DNA from 3 places in the Methylomarinovum tepidoasis genome. Region 3 is predicted to be linked to each of the others. Evidence: predicted binding sites of a transcription regulator. Region 3 holds the regulator's gene; each other region holds the start of a gene.
What was found. Region 3 encodes HrcA, which represses chaperone genes, less so after heat shock. Its sites were predicted from a motif close to TNTTAGCACTCNNNNNNNNNGAGTGCTAANA; they were not measured.
Positions count from the first base shown of each region.

Region 1: rpoH (RNA polymerase sigma factor RpoH) is a predicted target of HrcA. The motif match lies at 2,620-2,650, and genes of this name have one in related genera.
Region 2: groES (co-chaperone GroES) is a predicted target of HrcA. The motif match lies at 5,403-5,433, and genes of this name have one in related genera.

Region 1 is NZ_AP024718.1:1,761,276-1,768,365, reverse strand. Features, by position in the region: gene MIN45_RS08910 (M16 family metallopeptidase) at 1-665, opposite strand, end outside; gene cyoE (heme o synthase) at 743-1,651, shown strand; gene rpoH (RNA polymerase sigma factor RpoH) at 1,709-2,572, opposite strand; gene amoC (bacterial ammonia monooxygenase, subunit AmoC) at 2,816-3,652, opposite strand; gene ftsX (permease-like cell division protein FtsX) at 3,826-4,746, opposite strand; gene MIN45_RS08885 (cell division ATP-binding protein FtsE) at 4,751-5,416, opposite strand; gene ftsY (signal recognition particle-docking protein FtsY) at 5,421-7,090, opposite strand, start outside.
Region 2 is NZ_AP024718.1:52,690-59,779, forward strand. Features, by position in the region: gene MIN45_RS00230 (alginate export family protein) at 107-1,306, shown strand; gene MIN45_RS00235 (CDP-alcohol phosphatidyltransferase family protein) at 1,326-1,889, opposite strand; gene purM (phosphoribosylformylglycinamidine cyclo-ligase) at 1,964-3,010, shown strand; gene MIN45_RS00245 (acylphosphatase) at 3,007-3,288, opposite strand; gene groL (chaperonin GroEL) at 3,372-5,009, opposite strand; gene groES (co-chaperone GroES) at 5,064-5,354, opposite strand; gene MIN45_RS00260 (HesA/MoeB/ThiF family protein) at 5,492-6,241, shown strand; gene MIN45_RS00265 (hypothetical protein) at 6,238-6,462, shown strand; gene pqqA (pyrroloquinoline quinone precursor peptide PqqA) at 6,685-6,759, shown strand; gene pqqB (pyrroloquinoline quinone biosynthesis protein PqqB) at 6,830-7,090, shown strand, end outside.
Region 3 is NZ_AP024718.1:1,000,697-1,007,786, forward strand. Features, by position in the region: gene recN (DNA repair protein RecN) at 1-1,001, opposite strand, end outside; gene MIN45_RS05100 (NAD(+) kinase) at 1,171-2,043, opposite strand; gene hrcA (heat-inducible transcriptional repressor HrcA) at 2,148-3,191, shown strand; gene grpE (nucleotide exchange factor GrpE) at 3,230-3,811, shown strand; gene dnaK (molecular chaperone DnaK) at 3,885-5,834, shown strand; gene dnaJ (molecular chaperone DnaJ) at 5,962-7,090, shown strand, end outside.

The DNA of each region.
Region 1 (7,090 bases), 760 kb from region 3:
ATCCGCTCCGGCGCCACGTCTCCGACCACCACCAGGGTGGCGTTGTTGGGGGCGTACCACTGCCGGTACCACTGGCGCAGGTCGGCGACGGTCAAGGCCTCGATGTCCGCCGGCCAGCCGATCACCGGGTTCCGGTACGGGCCGTTGGTGAAGGCGACGGCCATGAAGTGTTCGTAGGTCTTGGCCCGGGGCTGGTCGTCGGTGCGCATGCGGCGCTCCTCCAGCACCACCTGCTTTTCCTTGGCGAATTCCTTTTCGTCCAGTTTGAGGTGGCGCATGCGGTCCGCCTCCAGTTCGAAGGCCACCGGCAGCCGGGACTTTTCCAGGGTTTCGAAATAGGCGGTGTAATCGGTGCCGGTGAAGGCGTTCTCGCGTCCGCCCAGCTCGGCGATGATGCGGGAGAATTCACCCGGCCCGTGTTTTTCGGTTCCTTTGAACATCATGTGTTCGAGCATATGGGAGATGCCGGTGATGCCGTCGTGCTCGTAGCTCGAGCCGACCTTGTACCACACCTGGGAGACCGCCACCGGCGCGCGGTGATCTTCCTTCACCACCACCTTGAGGCCGTTGTCGAGCTTGTACTCGTGGACCTTGGGATCGACGGCGCAGGCGGCCAGTGGAAGCCAACACAGCAGCCAGAAAAAACTGAGGAACCTTCGGATCATCGCGTGTCCGCCCCCTAAATTCCAAGGAAATTGGTATAAAATAACGCGTTTCCGCTCTATTGTATTACCAGGTGCCCATGAAAGCGAAGACGGTTGCCGATCCCATCCCCTCCCCCGCCGGCTGGCGCGCCTATTTCGAGCTGTGCAAACCCCGGGTGGTGGCGCTGATCGTCTTCACCGCCATCGTCGGCATGTTCCTGTCGGTTCCCGGCATGGTGCCTTTGCGGGCGCTCGTTTTCGGCTCCCTGGGCATCGCCCTGGCGGCGGCCTCGGCGGCCGCCTTCAACCACTATCTCGACCGCCACGCCGACGCCCAGATGGGCCGCACCCGCCACCGTCCCCTGCCCCAGGGGGAACTGGAGCCCTGGAAGGTGCTGGTGTTCGCCTCGGTTTTGGGGCTAGCCTCGATGGTCATCCTGGTGGTCTGGGTCAACTGGCTGACGGCGATCCTGACCTTCCTGTCGCTGATCGGCTATGCGGTCGTTTACACCGTCTATCTGAAACGGGCCACCCCCCAGAACATCGTCATCGGCGGGGCGGCCGGGGCGGTGCCGCCGATCCTGGGATCGTGCGCGGTGCTGGGGCAGATCCACCCCAACACGGTGCTGCTGTTCCTCATCATCTTCCTGTGGACCCCGCCCCACTTCTGGGCCCTGGCCATCGCCAAACGCGACGAGTACGCCAAGGTGGACATTCCCATGCTGCCGGTGACCCACGGGGTCGAGTTCACCGGCCTGCAGGTGTTCCTCTACACCATCCTCCTCAGCGTCATCAGCGTGATGCCCTACCTCACCCGCATGAGCGGCCTGATCTACCTGGGCGTCACCGTCATCCTGGACGCCGTCTTCCTCTATCTGGCCTGGCAGCTGCGCCTGCGGCCGGACGACAAGCGCCTGGCGATGCGGACCTTCGCCTACTCCATCGTTTACCTCATGATCCTGTTCGCCGCCCTGCTGGTGGATCATTACTGGTATTTTCATCCATAAAAAAACGGGCGCCCCCGTTTTTGGAGACGCCCGCCGGGCTTTGCAACAGGCCGGCGCTCAGGCCGCTTCGGCCAACATCAGGTGCTTGAGCTTTTTGAGCGCAGTCTTTTCCAGCTGGCGAATGCGCTCGGCGGAAACACCGTAACGGTCGGCCAGTTCCTGAAGGGTGACCTTCTTTTCCCCGAGCCAGCGCGACTGCAGAATGTCGCGGCTGCGCTCGTCGAGCTGCGACAGGGCGGCCTGCAGCCGTTCGTGCTCGACCTGTTGCCACTCGTTCTCCTCCAATTGGTGCGCCGGATCGGAATCCATCTGCGTATGGAGGAAATGGACCGGCGCCGGCGCGGCGTTTTCCTCCTCGTCCGCACCGCCGTCGAAAGCCATGTCCTGACCGTTCATGCGTTTTTCCATCTCCCGCACGGTTTCCACCTTCACGCCCAGATCCTTGGCGATCGCTTCCGCTTCGTTCCGGTTCAGCCAGTTCAGCTTTTTGCGCGCCTTGCGCAGGTTGAAGAACAGCTTGCGCTGCGCCTTGGTGGTGGCGATCTTGACGATGCGCCAGTTGCGCAGGATGAATTCGTGGATCTCGGCACGAATCCAGTGCACCGCGAAGGAAATCAGGCGCACCCCGACCGCCGGGTCGTAACGCTTCACCGCCTTCATCAGGCCGATGTTGCCTTCCTGAATCAGGTCCGCCAGCGGCAGACCGTATCCCAGATAGCCCCTGGCGATCGGCACCACATAGCGCAGATTGGCGAGAATCAGCTGCTTGGCTGCCTCCAGATCGTTCTGGCGCCGAAAGCGGGTAGCCAACTCCCGCTCCTCCTCGGCGCTCAATTTCGGTAGTTGATTGACGGCCACGATGTAGTCGTTGACCGAACGAATCGACTTGCCGATGCTCGGAATGGCCAGTGCGTTGCTCATCCTGCTATCCCCCTGTTGGTTTGTTGTTGTTGCAAAGCCGCAAGTCACTTTAGCACTCCCAAAGAGAGAGTGCTAGCTTTTTGGAAAGTTCCTTGACGCAAAGCAAAAAAAACCGCCCCGAAGGGCGGTCCCCAAAAAAGAGGCAATTCAATGGCTACGTAAGGAGGAAAAGCGCAATCACTTTTCCTGGATCCCCCACCTCCCTGTGGGGGAAAATCGAGAAAAACATGAAGAGCAGGACGATCAATCCTCCAGGACGTCATCCGCCCACTGAGCCTGGTCAGCTCCGATGCGGGCGACAGCCGCGTCGTAGATCTCGCCGCACAGCGGTTTGCCGATCAGGTTCAGAATGCTGGCGAGGGTCTGCAGCCAGACTCCCAGGATTCCCAGAGCGAACCAACCGAAGAAGACGAAACCATAGTGCAGCGGAGCGACGAACAGCTCTTCCATGAACCAGAAGGTATGACCCCACTCGTTCAGACCGACGTTGGGAACGATCATGAACGGACCCACCACCGAGATCAGGTACGGCAGCGACAGCCCCTTCTTCGTATAGTCAAAGTAGGGCAACCGGGTATGGGCATAGATGAAGGCGCCGAAACCCGTGATGATGTACACCGGATACGAACCATAGAACTCGATGATATGGCTCGGCGTGAAGTCGGTGTCCCGCACGATGGTCTGATGCCAGGTGCCGTCCTGTTCGGTGAAGAAGCTCGCACCCCAGTAGATGGAGTAGGCATAGGCGAACAGCCAGACAAGATGGGTGAAGTTGCGGCGCAGCTCCTCCCGAGTGCCGGCGATCTTGTCCAGATCACGGGGACGGGTACGCCACAGGTAGCCCCACAGCAGAGAGGCGATGACAACCTCCACCACGATCTCGGTGTAGAGGAAGTTCATCCAATAAGTTTCGAACTCTGGTGCAAAAGAGTCCAGGCCGGCTTGCCACCCGTAAACCCTCTCGTACCACACCACCCAGGAATACAGGATGGTGTAGATCGCGAAGGCGAACGCAAGCCATCGGGTATTCAACAAAGGTGCTTCCGCTTGTGCGGAGACACCAGCAGATGTAGCTGCCATCAGTAACCTCCTTAACGTTTCGTTGTTATGACAGGCGGAACGAAGATTACCCCATCCGTTATTGGGTTTTTTTGACCTAGATCAAAAACAATACATTTTCTATGGTTATATATCGCCACAAAACTATTTGAAATTCAAACTGTTGCGATATTAAACCACTAAAGGTGCGGGATTTATCGGCGAAACAGCCGCCACAGATGACGGCTGACCACCAGCGCGGCGGCGGCCGTCGTCAGCAGGCACACGGCCAGCCAGATCCCGAGGATTTCACCCAAGGAGAAGAAGTGCGGCTCGAAGCGGCTGCCGTAGAGGCGCGCCAGTTCGACGACATAGGGATACAGCAACCGATACAGTAGGAAAACGCCAGCGAGCGCCGCACCGCCGCCGAGGAAACCGAGCCAGAACCCGGAATACAGGAACGGGCGGCGGATGAAACCGGGAGTGGCTCCCAGCAGGCCCATCACCTCGATCGCTTCATGATGTTCTTCCAATTCCAGGCGGACAGTGTTGCCCACCACCAGCACCACCGCCAACGACAGAACCGCCCCCAGCGCCAGCGCAGCGTGCCGGGTCAGGGTCAGCCAGGCCCGGAAACGCCGCAACCAGGACTGATTCCATTGGATCTGCTCGACGCCGGGCCACCGGCGCCAGCGCTGGATCAGCCCGGCAAGGCGGGCCTCCTCGCTCCAGGCCGGCTTCGGCGTCACCTCGATGACCGCCGGCAGCGGGTTGTCGGGCAGCCAGTCCAGGGCCGCGGCGAAATCGCCCGCCTCGCGCAACTGGGCCAGGGCCTCGTCCTTGCCGATCAAGTGGACTTCCGCCACCGCCGCCTCCTGCCGCAGACGCGCCGCCAGACTTTGCGCCTTCTCCGCGGGCAGATCCGGCTGCAGATACAGCGTCACCTGCCGGCCGGAACCGAAAGCGCCACCCAAACGCTGCGCCTGGGACAAGGTGAGATGGAAGCTCAAAGGCAGCACCAGGGTAACCGCGATGACGCCGATCGTGACCGCCGTCATCCACGGCGCCCGCCACAAGTCCTCCAGACTGGAAAGCAAGGCCTGGCGGTGCAGACGCAGGTAAGTCTTCAGCGCCACCGCCTCACCTCCCTCCCACTTCGACGACACGGCCCTGCTCGAGGTGGAACCAGCGGCTGGCGAAGCGTTCCACCAGCGCCTGGTCGTGACTGGCGATCAGAAAAGTCACCCCGACCCGGTTGAAATCGCGGAACATGGCGAAGATCTCCTGGGACAGGTCCGGGTCCAGATTGCCGGTCGGCTCGTCGGCCAGGATCAAGGGGGGGCGGGTGACGATGGCCCGGGCGATGCCGACCCGCTGTTGTTCGCCCCCGGAGAGGGTGACCGGCCGGCGCCGTTCCCAGCCGGCCAGACCCACCTTGGCCAGGGCCGCCCGGGTGCGGCGCTCGACCTCTTCCGGCGCGTATCCGGCGATCTGAAGCGGCAGGGCGACGTTGTCGAACACGCTGCGGTCGTAAAGCAGGCGGTAGTCCTGGAAGATCAGCCCGAGGCGGCGGCGCAGGTAGGGCACGCTCCGGGGCGGCAGCCGGGTCAGATCGCGGTCGTTGAGGAAGATGCGGCCGCGGCTGGGCCGTTCGATGAGGGCCGCCAGCTTGAGAAGCGTGCTCTTGCCGGCTCCGGAATGGCCGGTGACGAAGGCCATGTCACCGCGTCCGACCGTCAGATCGAGTCCTTTCAGAATCTCGCCGCTGCCCGGATAGCGCTTGCCGACCCCCTGAAAACGCAGCATGGCCTCAGTGCAGGACCGGAGCCGGCGCCTCCCGGGGCTGTTCGGCGAACAAGGCGTCGACGAACGCCCTGGCGTCGAAATCCTGTAGGTCGTCGATGCCCTCTCCGATGCCGATGAAGCGGATCGGGATACCGAAGCGCTTGGCCAGAGCGAAGATCACCCCACCTTTGGCGGTGCCGTCGAGCTTGGTCAGGGCGATGCCGGTCACCCCCACCGCTTGGTTGAACTGCTCGGCCTGGGAGATGGCGTTCTGCCCCGTGGTGGCATCCAGCACCAGCAGCACCTCGTGGGGGGCGGTGGGATCGAGCTTGGCCATGATGCGTTTGATCTTGGCCAGCTCCTCCATCAAATTGGACTTGGTGTGGAGACGGCCGGCGGTGTCGGCGATGAGCACGTCGATGCCACGCGCCTTGGCGGCCTGGAGGGCATCGTAGATGACCGAGGCGGAATCGGCGCCGGTGTGCTGGGCGACGACCGGCACCTGGTTGCGTTCCCCCCAGACCTTGAGCTGTTCGACGGCGGCAGCGCGGAAGGTGTCGCCGGCGGCGAGCATGACGCTGTGCCCCTGGCGCTGTAGGCGCTTGGCCAGCTTGCCGATGGTGGTGGTCTTGCCGACGCCGTTGACCCCGACCACCAGGATCACGAAGGGTTTGTGGGCGGGATCGATCCTGAGGGGCCGGCTGCAGGGTTCGAGGATCTCCAGCAGCACGTCGTGGAGGGCCTGCATCACCGTTTCCTGATCCTTGAGCTGCTGACGCGACAGGCAGGCCTTGAGGCGGTCGATGATCGCCTCGGTGGCTTCCACGCCGACGTCGGCCATGAGCAGGTGGGTTTCGATCTCCTCCAGCAGCTCCTCATCCAGCTCGCGTCCGGCCAGGGGCAGGGAAGCGAGGAAACCGGTCAGCCCTTTGCGGGTCTTGCCCAGGCCGCTTTTGAGCCGCTCGAACAGGGTTTCCGGCGCGGGCGGCACCTCCACCGGCGGCGGGACCGGAACCTCGGGAGGCGGTGCTTCTCCGATGGCTTCGGCCGCTCGCGCCCGGGGCAGCGGCGGACCGTAGCGGAGGAAGAAGGCCACCCCGTAGCCCGTGACCAGAATCGCCAGCGCCGCCAGCGAATGGCCCACCACCAGATAGGCCGGCGCGCCCTTGATGACCACCGACATGCCGAAGGCGATCACCACCAGCAGCAGGAAATTGAGCAGCACCCCGACTTTGCTCAGGTGGGGCGCCTTGGGATTGGAACTGATCGACAGCCCCAGCAGGAACAGCACCACGAACCCCACCAGCGCCCCGAGGCGGTGAAGCCAGTGCAGGGTGATGCGGCCGTCGGCATCGGGCAGGCTCCATCCACTCAGCCCGTAGCGCCACTGTTCCCAGAAGGCCAGGGCGTGCCAGTCGAGGCTTTCGGGCCACCAGCGCCCCTGACAGGTGGGGAAATCCGGGCAGACCAGATCGGCGTAATTGGCCCCCACCAAGGCCCCGAGCCAGCCTTGGAGCAGGGCGACGCCCAGGGCGGTCAGGGCCAGACGCCGCAATCCGTGGGTGTGGGTATAGCGTTCCCAGGATACCGGAGCGAGGCGCAGATACCAGCCGAAGGCCACCAGGATCATCACCGTACCGGTCAACCAGTGGAAGGCGACCAGCGCCGGCATCATGCGGCTGGCCACCAGGGCCG
Region 2 (7,090 bases), 950 kb from region 3:
CCCGGCCGGGTGGAAAGCCCGGCACCTATTTCGTGTTTAACAACTTGTACGGAGGCCGCGCTTTCTTCCTTCGCCTTCCGGCGGGGGAAACCTGCGCGGGAAACAGATGAAAAAACTGTCTGCCTTCCTGTTGTCACTGGGACTGGCGACCGCCCAGGCCGATGACCTGCTCCACCCGGTCGCCGATCAACTCCGGGGCGACTGGGGACAGATCAAGGCCGACATCCGCTACCGCTACGAATATGTGGACCCGGAAGGCGATACCGAAGAAGCCCACGCCTCCACCCTGCGCCTGCGTCTGGGGTATCTGACGCCGAAGTTTCACGGCTTGCAGGGGTATGCGGAAATGGAAGGCAATTGGGAAGTGGGGCTGGACCATTACGACAGCATCCGCAACCAACGCCCCTATGCGGTGGTAGCCGATCCCCAGGAAACCGAGCTCAACCAGGGGTGGGTCAGTTACACCCCGGTCGAGGGGGCCACGATCAAGGCCGGCCGCCAACGCCTCATCTACGACGATCACCGCTTCATCGGCAACGTGGGCTGGCGGCAGCTGGAACAGACTTTCGACGCGGTCACGGTGCGTAACGAACTGCTGCCCGATGCGGTCATCGAGGCGGCCTTCCTCTGGCGGGTGCAGAATATCCTGTCGCGCACCGTGGACATGACCTCACCCCTGCTGCACATCACCTACACCGGCCTGCCCTTCGGCCGAATCAGCGCTTACGGCTACTGGCTCGACTACGCTGACCGCAACGACAGCGCCAACTTTGCTCTGTCGACGCAGACCTACGGCATCCGTTTCCACGGCCGCCAACCCCTGACCGACTGGCTCGCCGGGATCTACCATCTGGAGTACGCCCGCCAGATGGATTTTCAGCGCAATCCCAACGATTTCGCCGCCGACTACTACCGCTTCATCGCGGGGCTGTCGGCCTTTGGGGTCACCGTCAAGGGAGCGGTGGAGAACCTGACCGCCGATCACCATGTCGGCTTCGCCACGCCGCTGGCGACCCTGCACGCTTTCCAGGGCTGGGCCGACAAATTCCTCAAAACCCCGCAAAACGGGGTGCGCGACGTTTATGCCAGCGTGGCGTTGAAACTGTGGCGCACCACGCTGATGGGGGTCTATCACGACTTCCGGGACGAAAACGGCGACGAACGGTACGGCGAGGAATACGATGCCTTATTGACACGCAGGTTCGGCCAGCATTTCAGCGTGTTGCTGAAATACGCTTATTACAACGCCAAAGGCTTTTCTGTCGATACCCAGAAGGTGTGGGGGCAGGTGGCGCTGCATTTTTAATTCCACGGGACCTTGCAACCTACACATGCCAAACTTGGTGCAACAGCAACCTCCCCCACGACCATAGGTAATGCAGGCCGCTGACCGTCGTCGTCGCCGCCACCGCGTAAATCAACGTGTCCGTCAGCGAAACCGGCAGCGGCCTCAGGCCGTGATGCCACAACAGCGCCAGCAGCAGCAGGATTTGCAGCAGGGTGTTCAGCTTGCTGATCCAGGAGGGCTGCCCTTCGAAGGGGTGCAGGAGGAAATAATAGGCCGTCGCCCCCGCCAGAATGAGGACGTCGCGGCCAATGACCAGCGCCGCCAACCAGAGCGGTAGCAACCCGGTCCAGGCGCAGGCGGCGTAGCTCGACACCATCAGCAGCTTGTCGGCGAGCGGGTCCAGCAGCGAGCCCAGCCGGGAAGTCCAGCCGAAGTGCTTGGCCAGGAAACCGTCGATGCCGTCGGAAACCCCGGCGGCGAAGAACAGCGCCAGGGCCAGATCGAAGCGCTGCCGCAGAATGGCCCACACCGTCGGGCCCACCAGCAGGATCCGGCAGATGGTGATGAAATTGGGAAGATTGCGCAGTGTCAGCCAGGTCATCGTCGGTTCCCTCTCGTCCCCGCTCGTCCCGTACAATAGCAGCATTGCGTCTTTCAATCGAACAAAGTGGAGGCATCCCCTTGGCAGATCAAGCCCCCCTCGACTACAAATCCGCCGGCGTCGACATCGAGGCCGGCAACACTTTGGTGGAACGCATCAAACCGCTGGTCAAAAGGACCTTCCGCCCTGAGGTCCTCGCCGGCCTCGGCGGCTTCGGCGCCCTGTTCGAGCTGCCCCTGGCGCGCTACCGCCGTCCCGTGCTAGTGGCCGGCACCGACGGGGTCGGCACCAAGCTCAAGCTGGCCCTGGAGCTGGACCGCCACGACACCATCGGCATCGACCTGGTGGCCATGTGCGTCAACGACATCGTGGTGCAGGGGGCCGAGCCGCTGTTCTTCCTCGACTACTACGCCACCGGTCGGCTGGAGGTGGACGTGGCCGCCCGGGTCATCGGCGGCATCGCCCGGGGCTGCGAGCTCGCCGGCTGCGCCCTGATCGGCGGCGAGACGGCAGAAATGCCCGGTTTCTACGGCGGCGGCGAGTACGACGTGGCCGGTTTCAGCGTCGGCATCGTCGACAAGGACCGCATCATCGACGGCAGCCGGGTGCAGGCGGGCGACGTCCTCATCGCCCTCGCCGCCTCCGGTCCCCATTCCAACGGCTACTCGCTGATCCGCAAGATTCTCGAAGTCAGCGGCGCCGACCTGTCCCAATCCCTGGAAGGACGGCCGCTGGCGGACTGGCTGCTGGAGCCGACCCGGATCTATGTCAAATCGCTGCTCCGGCTGCTCGAAGCCCAGCCGGTCCACGCCCTCGCCCACATCACCGGCGGCGGCATCACCGAAAACCTGCCGCGGGTGCTGCCGGAGGGCCTGGCGGCGGAGATCGACCTGTCGAGCTGGGAATGGCCGCCGATCTTCCGCTGGCTGCAGCGGCAGGGCCGCATCGACACGGCGGAAATGCTGCGAACCTTCAATTGCGGGGTGGGCATGATCGTATGCGTCCCGCCTGAAACCCAGACCACCGCTTTGGAGATGCTCCGGAAACTGGGCGAGAAAGCCTGGGTCATCGGCTGCATCGAGACGGCGGCGGCGAAACAGGTCCGCTATCGCAACGCCTAGCCGCGCACACCGAAAGCGTGAGATTCTCCCGTCGCCGGCCCTTCGTCCCGCCAGACCACCTCGGTCACCCGGGCCAGCGGCGGGCCCTGGCGGCACCAGTCCAGCAGCGCCTGTAACGCTTTCTCCTCGCCTTCGGCGACGATTTCCACCCGGCCGTCGGGCAAGTTCCTGACCCACCCGGTCAGGCCCAGTCGCCGCGCCGCCTCCACCGTGTGGGCGCGGTAAAACACCCCCTGAACCCGGCCGGACACCCAGATGTGCCAACGTTTCTGCGCCATGTTTCCTTTCCTCCAAAAAGACCGAAGCCCCGTCCGGTTTCCGGGCGGGGCTTCGATGTTTGGCATGGATCGCCGCAGGGCGGTTACATCATGCCGCCCATGTCGGGCATGCCACCGCCGGCGCCGGCGCCTGCGGACTCTTCCTTGGGCTCTTCGGCCACCATGGCTTCGGTGGTGATCATCAGCCCGGACACGGAAGCGGCGTTCTGCAGCGCGGTCCGGGTCACCTTGGCCGGATCGAGAATGCCCATCTCGATCATGTCGCCGTATTCACCGGTAGCGGCGTTGTAACCGAAGTTGCCGTCACCCTCGGCGACCTTGTTGTAGACCACCGAGCCTTCCTCGCCGGCGTTCTCGACGATCTGACGCAGCGGGGCTTCCATCGCCTTGAGGGCGATCTGGATGCCCACGTCCTGATCGTGGTTGGCGCCCTTGAGATCCTTGATCTTCTGCTGGATCCGCACCAGCGCCACGCCACCGCCGGGGACGATGCCTTCCTCGACTGCGGCGCGGGTGGCGTGCAGAGCGTCTTCCACGCGGGCCTTCTTCTCCTTCATCTCCACTTCGGTGGCAGCACCGACCTTGATCACCGCCACCCCGCCGGCCAGCTTGGCCAGACGTTCCTGCAGCTTCTCACGGTCGTAGTCGGAGGTGGCTTCGTCGATCTGGGCGCGGATCTGCTTGATCCGGGCTTCGATCTGCTCCTTGCTGCCGGCGCCATCGATGATGGTGGTGTCTTCCTTGGTGACCACGACCTTCTTGGCGGTGCCCATCTGATCCAGGGTGGCCTTTTCCAGGCTCATGCCCAGTTCCTCGGAGATCACGGTGCCACCGGTGAGGATGGCGATGTCCTCCAGCATGGCCTTGCGGCGATCACCAAATCCCGGCGCCTTGACCGCGCAAGCCTTGAGAATGCCGCGCATGTTGTTGACCACCAACGTCGCCAGCGCCTCGCCTTCCACGTCTTCGGCGATGATCAGCAGCGGACGGCCGGCCTTGGCCACCGCTTCGAGCACCGGCAACAGGTCACGGATGCTGGAGATCTTCTTGTCGTGGATCAGGATGAAGGGATTCTCCAGCTCCACCGACATGGTTTCCTGGTTGGTGATGAAGTACGGCGACAGATAGCCGCGGTCGAACTGCATCCCTTCCACCACGTCGAGTTCGTTCTCCAGACCGGAGCCTTCCTCGACGGTGATCACCCCTTCCTTGCCGACCTTCTCCATCGCCTCGGCGATCAGTCTGCCGATCTCCTCGTCGTTGTTGGCGGAGATAGCGCCCACCTGGGCGATGGCCTTGGTGTCGGTGCAGGGGACGGAAAGCTTCTGCAGCTCCTCGACCGCCGCGTGCACGGCCTTGTCGATGCCGCGCTTCAGATCCATCGGATTCATGCCGGCGGCCACGCCCTTCAGGCCTTCGTTGAGGATGGCCTGGGCCAGCACGGTGGCGGTGGTGGTGCCGTCACCGGCGACGTCGGAAGTCTGGGAGGCAACTTCCTTGACCATCTGGGCCCCCATGTTCTCGAACTTGTCCTTCAGCTCGATCTCCTTGGCCACGGAGACGCCGTCCTTGGTGACGGTCGGGGCGCCGAAGCTCTTTTCCAGCACCACGTTACGGCCCTTGGGGCCCAGGGTCACCTTCACCGCTTGCGCCAGGATGTTGACGCCTTCGGCCATCTTGTGACGGGCGTCGTCACTGAATTTGATCTGTTTTGCTGCCATTGTTGCTCCTCAGAATTTGAAAGAAATGGAAATTCGCTTGTCTGAATCTGGAAATCAGCCTTCCAGGATCGCCATAATGTCGTCTTCGCGCATCACCAGCAGCTCTTCGTCGTCGATGATGACCTCGGTGCCGGCGTACTTGCCGAACAGCACCTTGTCGCCGACCTTGACGTCGAGGGGACGCACGTCGCCGTTTTCGAGGATCTTGCCGTTGCCGACGGCGAGCACCTCACCCTTGATCGGTTTTTCCTTGGCGGTGTCGGGAATTACAATACCGCCCGGCGAGGTCTTTTCCTCTTCCAGACGCTTGACGATGACTCGGTCGTGCAGAGGACGCAATTTCATGGGCTTCACTCCTTATCTAGGTTGTTGAACTCGGGTTGCCGTGGAATTTGTTAGCACTCGCCTTGTTTGAGTGCTAATAATAGTCGTCCCAGGACGGCTGTCAAGTGCTTTCCCTGATTTTTTCCTTTCGGAGCCCTATGAACGACGAACTCCTGCTTCGCTACAGCCGTCAGATCCTGTTGCCTCAGCTCGACATATGGGGACAGGAAAAATTAATTCAAGCCCGGGTGCTGGTCGTCGGCGCCGGCGGACTGGGATGTCCTGCAGCCATGTATCTGGCGGCCGCCGGTGTCGGGTATCTCACCATCGCCGACGACGATACCGTGGAACTGTCCAACCTCCAGCGCCAGATCGCCCATCACACCGAAGACATCGGCCGCCCCAAGGCCGAATCGGCCGCCGCCACTCTGAGCGCCCTCAATCCCAACGTCAAGGTCGAGGCGCTGTGCCGGCGCCTCGAGGGGGAGGCTTTGATCGAACAGGTGACCGAGGCCGATCTGGTGCTCGACTGCAGCGACAACTTCGCCACCCGCTTCGCCGTCAACCGCGCCTGTGTCCAGACCGCCAAGCCCCTGGTGTCGGGGGCGGCGATCCGCTTCGAGGGCCAAGTGGCGGTGTTCGATCCGCGCCAGCCGGACAGCCCCTGCTATCACTGCCTCTATCCCGACCAAGGCGAAGGGGAGGAACGCTGCGGCCGGAACGGGGTCATCGCCCCTGTCACCGGCATCGTCGGCAGCATCCAGGCGCTGGAGGCGATCAAGGTTCTCGCCGGCATCGGCCATCCCCTCACCGGCCGCCTGCTGATTCTGGATGGATTGCAGATGACCTGGCACTGCGTTAACCTGCCCCGCAACCCTTCCTGTCCAACCTGTGGAGCGCCCTCATGAGAACGATCATCACCGCATGGCTCCTGATACTGCCGGCCACCGCGTTCGCCCACGCCGGCCACTGGCATCTGGACGAGGAAACCCTGGAAAAGATCTTCGGGGCCGCCGACGCGGTCTATCAGTGGTTCGTCGGCAACGCCGTCGTCATCGCCGCCGTGACGCTGGTCGTGCTGACGGTATGGGGCATCGTCTGGTGGCGCCAGCAGGGCAAGGCCGAATAACCTGCCTTTTCGGAGGCCGGGAAGGGCCTGCCGGACCGGAATTCGTCCGTAAATTCAGGCCCGGAGCGGCCTTCCCTGGCCGCAGACAGGCCCTTCCCGGCCTCCTCCCGCAGAAACGATGGATGGCAAGTTCCTGGTCACGGATGGTTGCGCTCCCCCAAAGGGGGTCGTATACTTCGAATCTCGGGAAAATCACAAGATCCTTCAAAGGAGGTACGCGACATGAAGTGGGAAAAGCCCAGCTACAACGATCTGCGCTTCGGTTTTGAAGTCACCATGTACATCTACAACCGTTAATCTCGCGGTTCGATTTTCAGCAAAGGGGTTTCCTCGCGAAGCCCCTTTTTTATTCCCGTAGGACGCCATCATGCTCATCCGTGTGCTCGGCTCCGGCGCCGGCGGCGGTTTCCCCCAGTGGAACTGCAACTGCGACAACTGCCGCCGTCTGCGCCGGGGCGAAATCAACGCCCGCCCCCGCACCCAGTCGTCCATCGCCGTCAGCGAGGACGGGGACAATTGGGTCCTGTTCAACGCTTCCCCGGACATCCGCTTCCAGCTGGAGGCCAACCCACCGCTCCAGCCCAAACGCGGGGTGCGTGACACCGGCATCAAGGCCATCGTCCTCATC
Region 3 (7,090 bases):
GCGTGCAGTTCGGCGCGCATCGCCTCCAGGTGCGCCGGCAATTCCCCGGGTTTGACTTGGTGTTTGCGGGCCAGGTCGTGGAGCTGGCCGAGGCGGGCGTCGAGTTCGGCCAGCCGCTGCGGGTCGGCCTCCAGCCCGTCACGCTGCTGGCGCAGGCTGTGGCCGGCCTCGTCGAGCTGGATCTGGGCGCTGCGTAGCAGCTCCAGCGCTTCGCCCAGCTCCGGGGCCCATTGGCACAGGGTTTCCATCTCCCGCACCGCACGGTCCAACCGTTCCCCCACGGCGCCTTCGGCCTCGTAGAGTTCATAGACCTGCGCCTGCAAGGTGGTGAGGATACGGTCGAGGTTGGCCAGGCGGGTGTGTTCGGCCACCAGGGCCTCGTAATCCAGGTCTTCCACCTGGGCCGCTTCCAGTTCCTCGATCTGAAAGCGCAGGAAATCCTCCCGAAGAGCCTGGTCGCCGCTGCGCTGGCGCAGGGCCTGGAGACGGTCGTGGCAGGCTTTCCAGCGTCGGTAGCGTTCGGCGACCTCGGCGGCCAGGGCCTCGCTGCCGCCGTGACGGTCGAGAAGCCGGCGCTGGGCGCCGGGTTGGCACAGGCGCAGATGGGCGTGCTGGCCGTGGATTTCCACCAGGGTGTGTCCCAGCGCCTGGAGGGTCTGAAGGGTGACGGGCCGGTCGTTGACGTAGGCGCGGCTGCGGCCCTTGACCGCCAGGGTGCGGCGGATCAGGCAGGTGTCGCCGGCGGCCAGATCGTTGTCCTCGAGCCAGCGGGCCGCTTCCGGCGCCCGGGTCAGGTCGAATTCCAGTATCACTTCGGCACGTTCGGCGCCGCTGCGGACCCGGTCGGTATCGGCCTTCTCCCCCAGAGCCAGCCCCAGGGCGGTCAGGAGGATGGACTTGCCGGCGCCGGTTTCGCCGGTGAGGGCGGTGAAACCGGATTCCAGCTCCAGGTCCAGTTGCCGGACCACGGCGAGGTCGCGGATGCTCAGGGTGGTCAGCATGGGTGGGGCGTGTGTGTATCCAGGATAGTGGTGGCAGGCGGGCGGGGACCCGGTGGCGGAGACGCGGTGAACCCTTCCCTGGGCGCTCGATACTCGGCCATCCAGGCCGAGTACGCTCCGCCACCGGGTCCCCGCCCGCCTGTGGGTGCGTCTGGACGGAATCGCATCTTCAGCAGTTGCTCCAATGGAGTTTGACCCGCAGGATCTCGAAAAAGTCGTAGTCCAGCGGGTGGAGCAGGCGGAAGGGCTTTTCCGCCTTGCGGACGACGATGTGGTCGTCGATCAGTACCTCGGGGATGGAGACGGTGTCGCAGGTCACTTCCGCGCGCATGTCCTTGGCGGTGCCGAAGGCGATTTTCACTTCGCTGTCGCCGGCGATGACGATGGGACGGTTGGTGAGGGTATGGGGATTGATCGGCACCAGTTCGATGGCGTCCAGGGTCGGATACAGAATCGGGCCACCGCCGGAGAGGGCGTAGGCGGTGGAGCCGGTGGGGGTGGAGACGATCAGGCCGTCGGCGCGCTGAGCGTTGAGAAAGCGGCCGTTGATGTGAGTGAGGATCTCGATCATGTGGGGCGTGATCCAGCGGTGGACCACGACCTCGTTGACCGCCAGCTCCTCGTGGATCACCCGCCCGTCGCGCCGAATCTGTGCCTTGAGCATCAGACGCTCCTCGGTGAGGCAGTGGCCGCGGAGGATCTCCTCCAGGCGGGCGCTGACCTCGTCCGGGGAGATGTCCACCAGAAAACCGATCCGTCCCAGGTTGACGCCGATCACCGGGGTGTCGTGAACCGCCACCGCACGCACGGTGTTCAGCAGAGTGCCGTCGCCGCCGACGGCGATGACCACGTCGCAGCGCCGGCCCAGTTCTTCCAGCGGCAGGATGTCGCCGCCGCCAAGCATCTCCCCACTGACCGGATCGAGCAGCACGGTGAACCCGCGTCGCCGCAGTTCGTCATACAAACGGTGCACCGTCTCGCCGACCCGATCCACGTTGGGTTTGGCGCTGATGCCGATGATCCGGAACCGATAATCGCTCACTAACACAGAACCGCCATGAGGCAAACCAATTATATTAGGTCTTTCTTGACAGGGTATCCAGAGGTTGCTACTTTGTCAGCACTCGAAGAGGAGGAGTGCTAACCATGACCCAGTCCCTGGAATTGACCGACCGCGCCCAGCACCTGCTGAAGGTGCTGATCGAGCGCTACATCGAGGAAGGTCAGCCGGTGGGCTCGCGGGCCCTGGCCCGGGAAGCCGGGCTCAACCTGAGTCCGGCGACGGTCCGCAACGTCATGGCCGATCTCGAAGAAATGGGATTGGTGACCTCGCCGCACACTTCCGCCGGCCGGGTGCCGACCGTGAAAGGCTACCGACTGTTCGTCGATGCCCTGCTGACCGTACAGCCGCCGGAGCAGGCACTGATTCAGCGGCTGTGGGACGATTTCGAAGTTCTGGAAGATCCCCAGGAACTTTTGGAAACCGCTTCCCAGTTGCTGGCGCGCATCACCCGCATGGCCGGCCTGGTGACCCTGCCCCAACGGCAGCGGCTGGCCTTCCAGCACATCGAGTTTCTGCCCCTGTCCGGCGGACGGATCCTGGTGGTGCTGGTGACGGACGACCAGGAGATCCACAACCGTATCATCCGTCCCCAGGTTTCCCTGACGCCATCCCAGCTGCAGGAGGCGGCCAATTATCTCAACTCCCTGCTGCGGGGCCGGCGCCTGAGCGAAGTGCGCGAAACCCTGGTGGCGGAGATGCGGGCCGCCGGCGAACAACTGCGGCAGCTGATCGAGATGACGCAAACGCTGTTCAGCGGCGAAGCGATGGAAGAGGACTTCGTGCTCGCCGGTCAGACCAATCTGATGGAGTTCAACGAACTGGCCGAACGCGAGCGTTTGCGTTCCCTGTTCGAAGTGTTCGAGGAGAAACGCAACCTGATCCATCTGCTCGATCAGTGCATCCAGGCCGAGGGGGTGCAGATCTTCATCGGTGAGGAATCCGGCTACCGGCCGCTGGAATCGTGCAGTTTGGTGGCGCGTCACTACGACGTGGGCGAGCGGGCCCTCGGGGTCATCGGCGTCATCGGCCCGACGCGGATGCACTACGAGCGGGTGATCCCCCTGGTGGACGTGACCGCCAAACTGCTCGGTTCGGCCTTGAATCAGAAATTATCGGCCCCATCTTAAGTCCCGGTTCAGATTTTTGGCAATAGCGTGGAGTGACTATGAGCGAGGAGAAGAAAGAATCCCCCGAGGCGGTGGCTGAATCGGAAACCCCGGCGGAAGGCGGCGACGAGATCGCCGATGTCGAAACCCTGAAGCAGCAGCTCGCCGCGGCCGAACGCAAGGCCGAGGAAAACTGGGAGAAGCTGCTGCGTACCCAGGCCGAGCTGGAAAATCTGCGCAAGCGCATGGAGCGCGAGCTCGACAACGCGCGCAAGTACGCCATCGAGAAGTTCGCCAAGGAGCTGCTGGCGGTGGTGGACAGCCTGGAGCTGGGCTTGCAAGCGGCAGTGGAAACCGATGACGTGGAGAAGATCCGCGAAGGCATCGAGCTGACCCTCAAGCAGCTGCTGACGGTCTTCGACCGCTTCAACATCAAGGCCATCGATCCCACCGGCGAGAAGTTCAACCCCGATTTCCACCAGGCGATGGCCACCGAAGCGGTCAAGGGCGTGGAGCCCGACACCGTGGTCAAGGTGTTCCAGAAAGGTTACACCCTCAACGACCGCCTGATCCGCCCGGCGCTGGTGGTGGTGGCCAAGCCACCCGCCGAGGAGCCGCCGCGCATCGACGAGCAGGCTTGAAATCGACGGGGAAGGCCCCATTTAGTGAGGTAGCCGAAGAAAATCAGGTAATCAGACGAAGGAGAACGAAGCAATGGCAAAGATTCTGGGTATCGACCTGGGTACCACCAACTCATGCATGGCGATCCTCGAGGGCGGCAAGCCCCGGGTGATCGAGAACGCCGAAGGCACCCGCACCACCCCTTCCGTGGTCGCCTTCACCAAGGAAGGGGAGGAACTGGTCGGCCATCCGGCCAAGCGCCAGGCCATCACCAACCCGGAGAACACCCTGTTTGCGATCAAGCGTCTGATTGGGCGCAAGTTCGACGATCCGGTGGTGAAAAAAGACATCGACATGGTGCCCTACAAGATCGTCCCCGGTCCCAACGGGGATGCGTGGGTCGATGTGCCGGCGGTGGGCAAGAAGATGGCGCCGCCGGAGATTTCCGCCCGCGTGCTGCGCAAGCTGAAGCAGGACGCCGAGGCCTATCTGGGCGAGGAGATCAAGGAAGCGGTCATCACCGTACCGGCCTATTTCAACGACTCCCAGCGCCAGGCCACCAAGGACGCCGGCCGCATCGCCGGCCTGGATGTCAAGCGTATCATCAACGAGCCGACCGCCGCCGCCCTGGCCTTCGGCCTCGACAAGGAAAAGGGTGACCGCAAGATCGCCGTGTACGACCTCGGCGGGGGCACCTTCGACATCTCCATCATCGAGATGGCCGACGTGGAAGGCGAGCGCCAGTTCGAGGTGCTGGCCACCAACGGTGACACCTTCCTGGGTGGGGAGGATTTCGACAAGCGCATCATCGACTACCTGGTAGACGAATTCAAAAAGGACACCGGTATCGACCTGCGCAACGATCCGCTCGCCCTCCAGCGCCTCAAGGAAGCGGCGGAAAAGGCCAAGATCGAGCTGTCCTCGACCCAGCAGACCGAGATCAACCTGCCTTACATCACCGCCGACGCCACCGGGCCCAAGCACCTGAACGTAAAGCTGACCCGGGCCAAGCTGGAGGCGCTGACCGAGGATCTGATCGAAAAGACCCGCCAGCCCTGCGAACAGGCGCTGAAGGACGCCGGTCTGTCGGCTTCCGACATCGACGACGTGATCCTGGTGGGCGGTCAGACCCGGATGCCGAAGGTGCAGGAATTCGTCAAGCAGATCTTCGGCAAGGATCCACGCAAGGACGTCAACCCGGACGAAGCGGTGGCTTTGGGTGCAGCGATCCAGGCTGGAGTGCTGTCCGGTGACGTGAAGGACGTGCTGCTGCTCGACGTGATTCCGCTGTCGTTGGGGATCGAAACCCTCGGTGGGGTGATGACCAAGCTGATCGAGAAGAACACCACCATCCCGACCAAGGCGACCCAGATCTTCTCGACCGCCGAGGACAACCAGACCGCGGTGACGGTGCACGTGCTCCAGGGTGAGCGCGAAATGGCCAAGGACAACAAGTCCTTAGGCAAGTTCGACCTCACCGACATTCCGCCGGCGCCGCGCGGGGTGCCGCAGATCGAGGTGACCTTCGACGTGGACGCCAACGGTATCCTCCACGTCTCGGCCAAGGACAAGGCCACCGGCAAGGAGCAGTCCATCGTCATCCGCGCCTCCAGCGGTCTGACCGAAGAGGAAATCCAGCGGATGATCCGCGACGCCGAGGAGCATGCGGAGGAAGACCGCAGGTTCAAGGAGCTGGTGACCGCGCGCAACGAGGCCGACGCTCTGATCCACGCCACCAGAAAGAGCCTGGAGGAACTGGGCGACAAGGTGGCCGCCGGCGACAAGGAGCGGATCGAAGCGGTCATCAAGGAACTGGAAGCGCTGGTCAAGGGCGACGACAAGGACGCCATCGAAGCCAAGACCCGCCAGTTGGCGGAACTGGCCGGCAAGATCGCCCAGCAGGCCTACGGTGCGGGCGGTGCGGCCGGTGCCGGTGGGGCTGCCGGCGGTGCCGGTCCCGAGGCCGGAGCAGGTGCGCAGGCCGGTGGCGAGGACGTGGTCGACGCCGAGTTCGAGGAAGTCAAGGACGACGATAAGAAATAAACCGTCGCTCGAACTTGCGCTAAGCTTTAAGGCATATGCAATGCCGCCGGCCCGTCTTGGGCCGGCGGCTTGTTGCGTTTAAGTGGAAACCGAACGGCCTTCTGGTGAACGAGCCAGGAGAGGAAGCATCATGGCAGAAGATTATTACGTCATTCTCGGGGTGTCCCGCAACGCCAGCGAGGCGGAGATCAAACGCGCCTTCCGCAAGCTGGCGATGAAGTACCATCCGGACCGCAACCGCGACAATCCGGAGGCCGAGGAGAAGTTCAAGCAGATCAAGGAGGCTTACGACGTCCTCAGCGATCCCCAGAAGCGGGCCGCCTACGACCAGTTCGGCCATGCCGGCGTCCACGGCGGGGCCGGCGGCGCAGGTCCGGGGGGCTTCAATGCCGAGACCTTCAGCGACATCTTCGGCGAGGTGTTCGAGGATCTGTTCGGCATGGGCGGCCGGAGCCGCGGGAGCCGCAACCGGCCGCGGCGCGGCACCGACCTGCGCTACAACCTGGAGATCACCCTGGAAGAGGCGGTGGCGGGCACCGAGGTGGAAATCCGGGTGCCGACCTTGGTGGTGTGCGACGAGTGCGGCGGCAGCGGCGCCCGTCCCGGCAGCGCGCCGGTTCCCTGTTCCCTGTGCCACGGGCACGGGGTGGTGCGGATGCAGCAGGGTTTCTTCTCGGTGCAGCAGACCTGTCCCCAATGCCAGGGCACGGGGCAGGAGATCCGCAGTCCCTGTCCGGCCTGCCGGGGCCAAGGCCGGGTGCAGAAGACCAAGACCCTGATGGTCACGATCCCGCCCGGGGTCGATACCGGCGACCGCATCCGCCTGGCAGGAGAAGGGGAGGCAGGCGAGAGCGGCGGCCCGCCGGGGGATCTGTACGTGCAGATCCACGTCAAGCCCCATCCGATCTTCACCCGTGAAGGCAGCGATCTCCACTGCGAGGTGCCGATCAGCTTCACCACCGCCGCCCTGGGCGGTGAGCTGGAAGTGCCGACCCTCGACGGCAAGGTGATGCTCAAGATCCCGGCGGAAACCCAGACCGGCACCCTGTTCCGCCTGCGCGGCAAGGGCGTCAAGCCGGTCCGCGGCGGTCCCCGGGGAGATCTGATCTGCCGGGTGCGGGTCGAGACGCCGGTGAACCTCAACCGGGAGCAGATCGAGCTGCTGAGGCAGTTGGACGCTTCCCTCAAGGGCGGCGGCAGCCGTCACAGCCCCCAGGAGCACGGTTGGTTCGACGGCGTCAAGCAGTTCTTCGAAA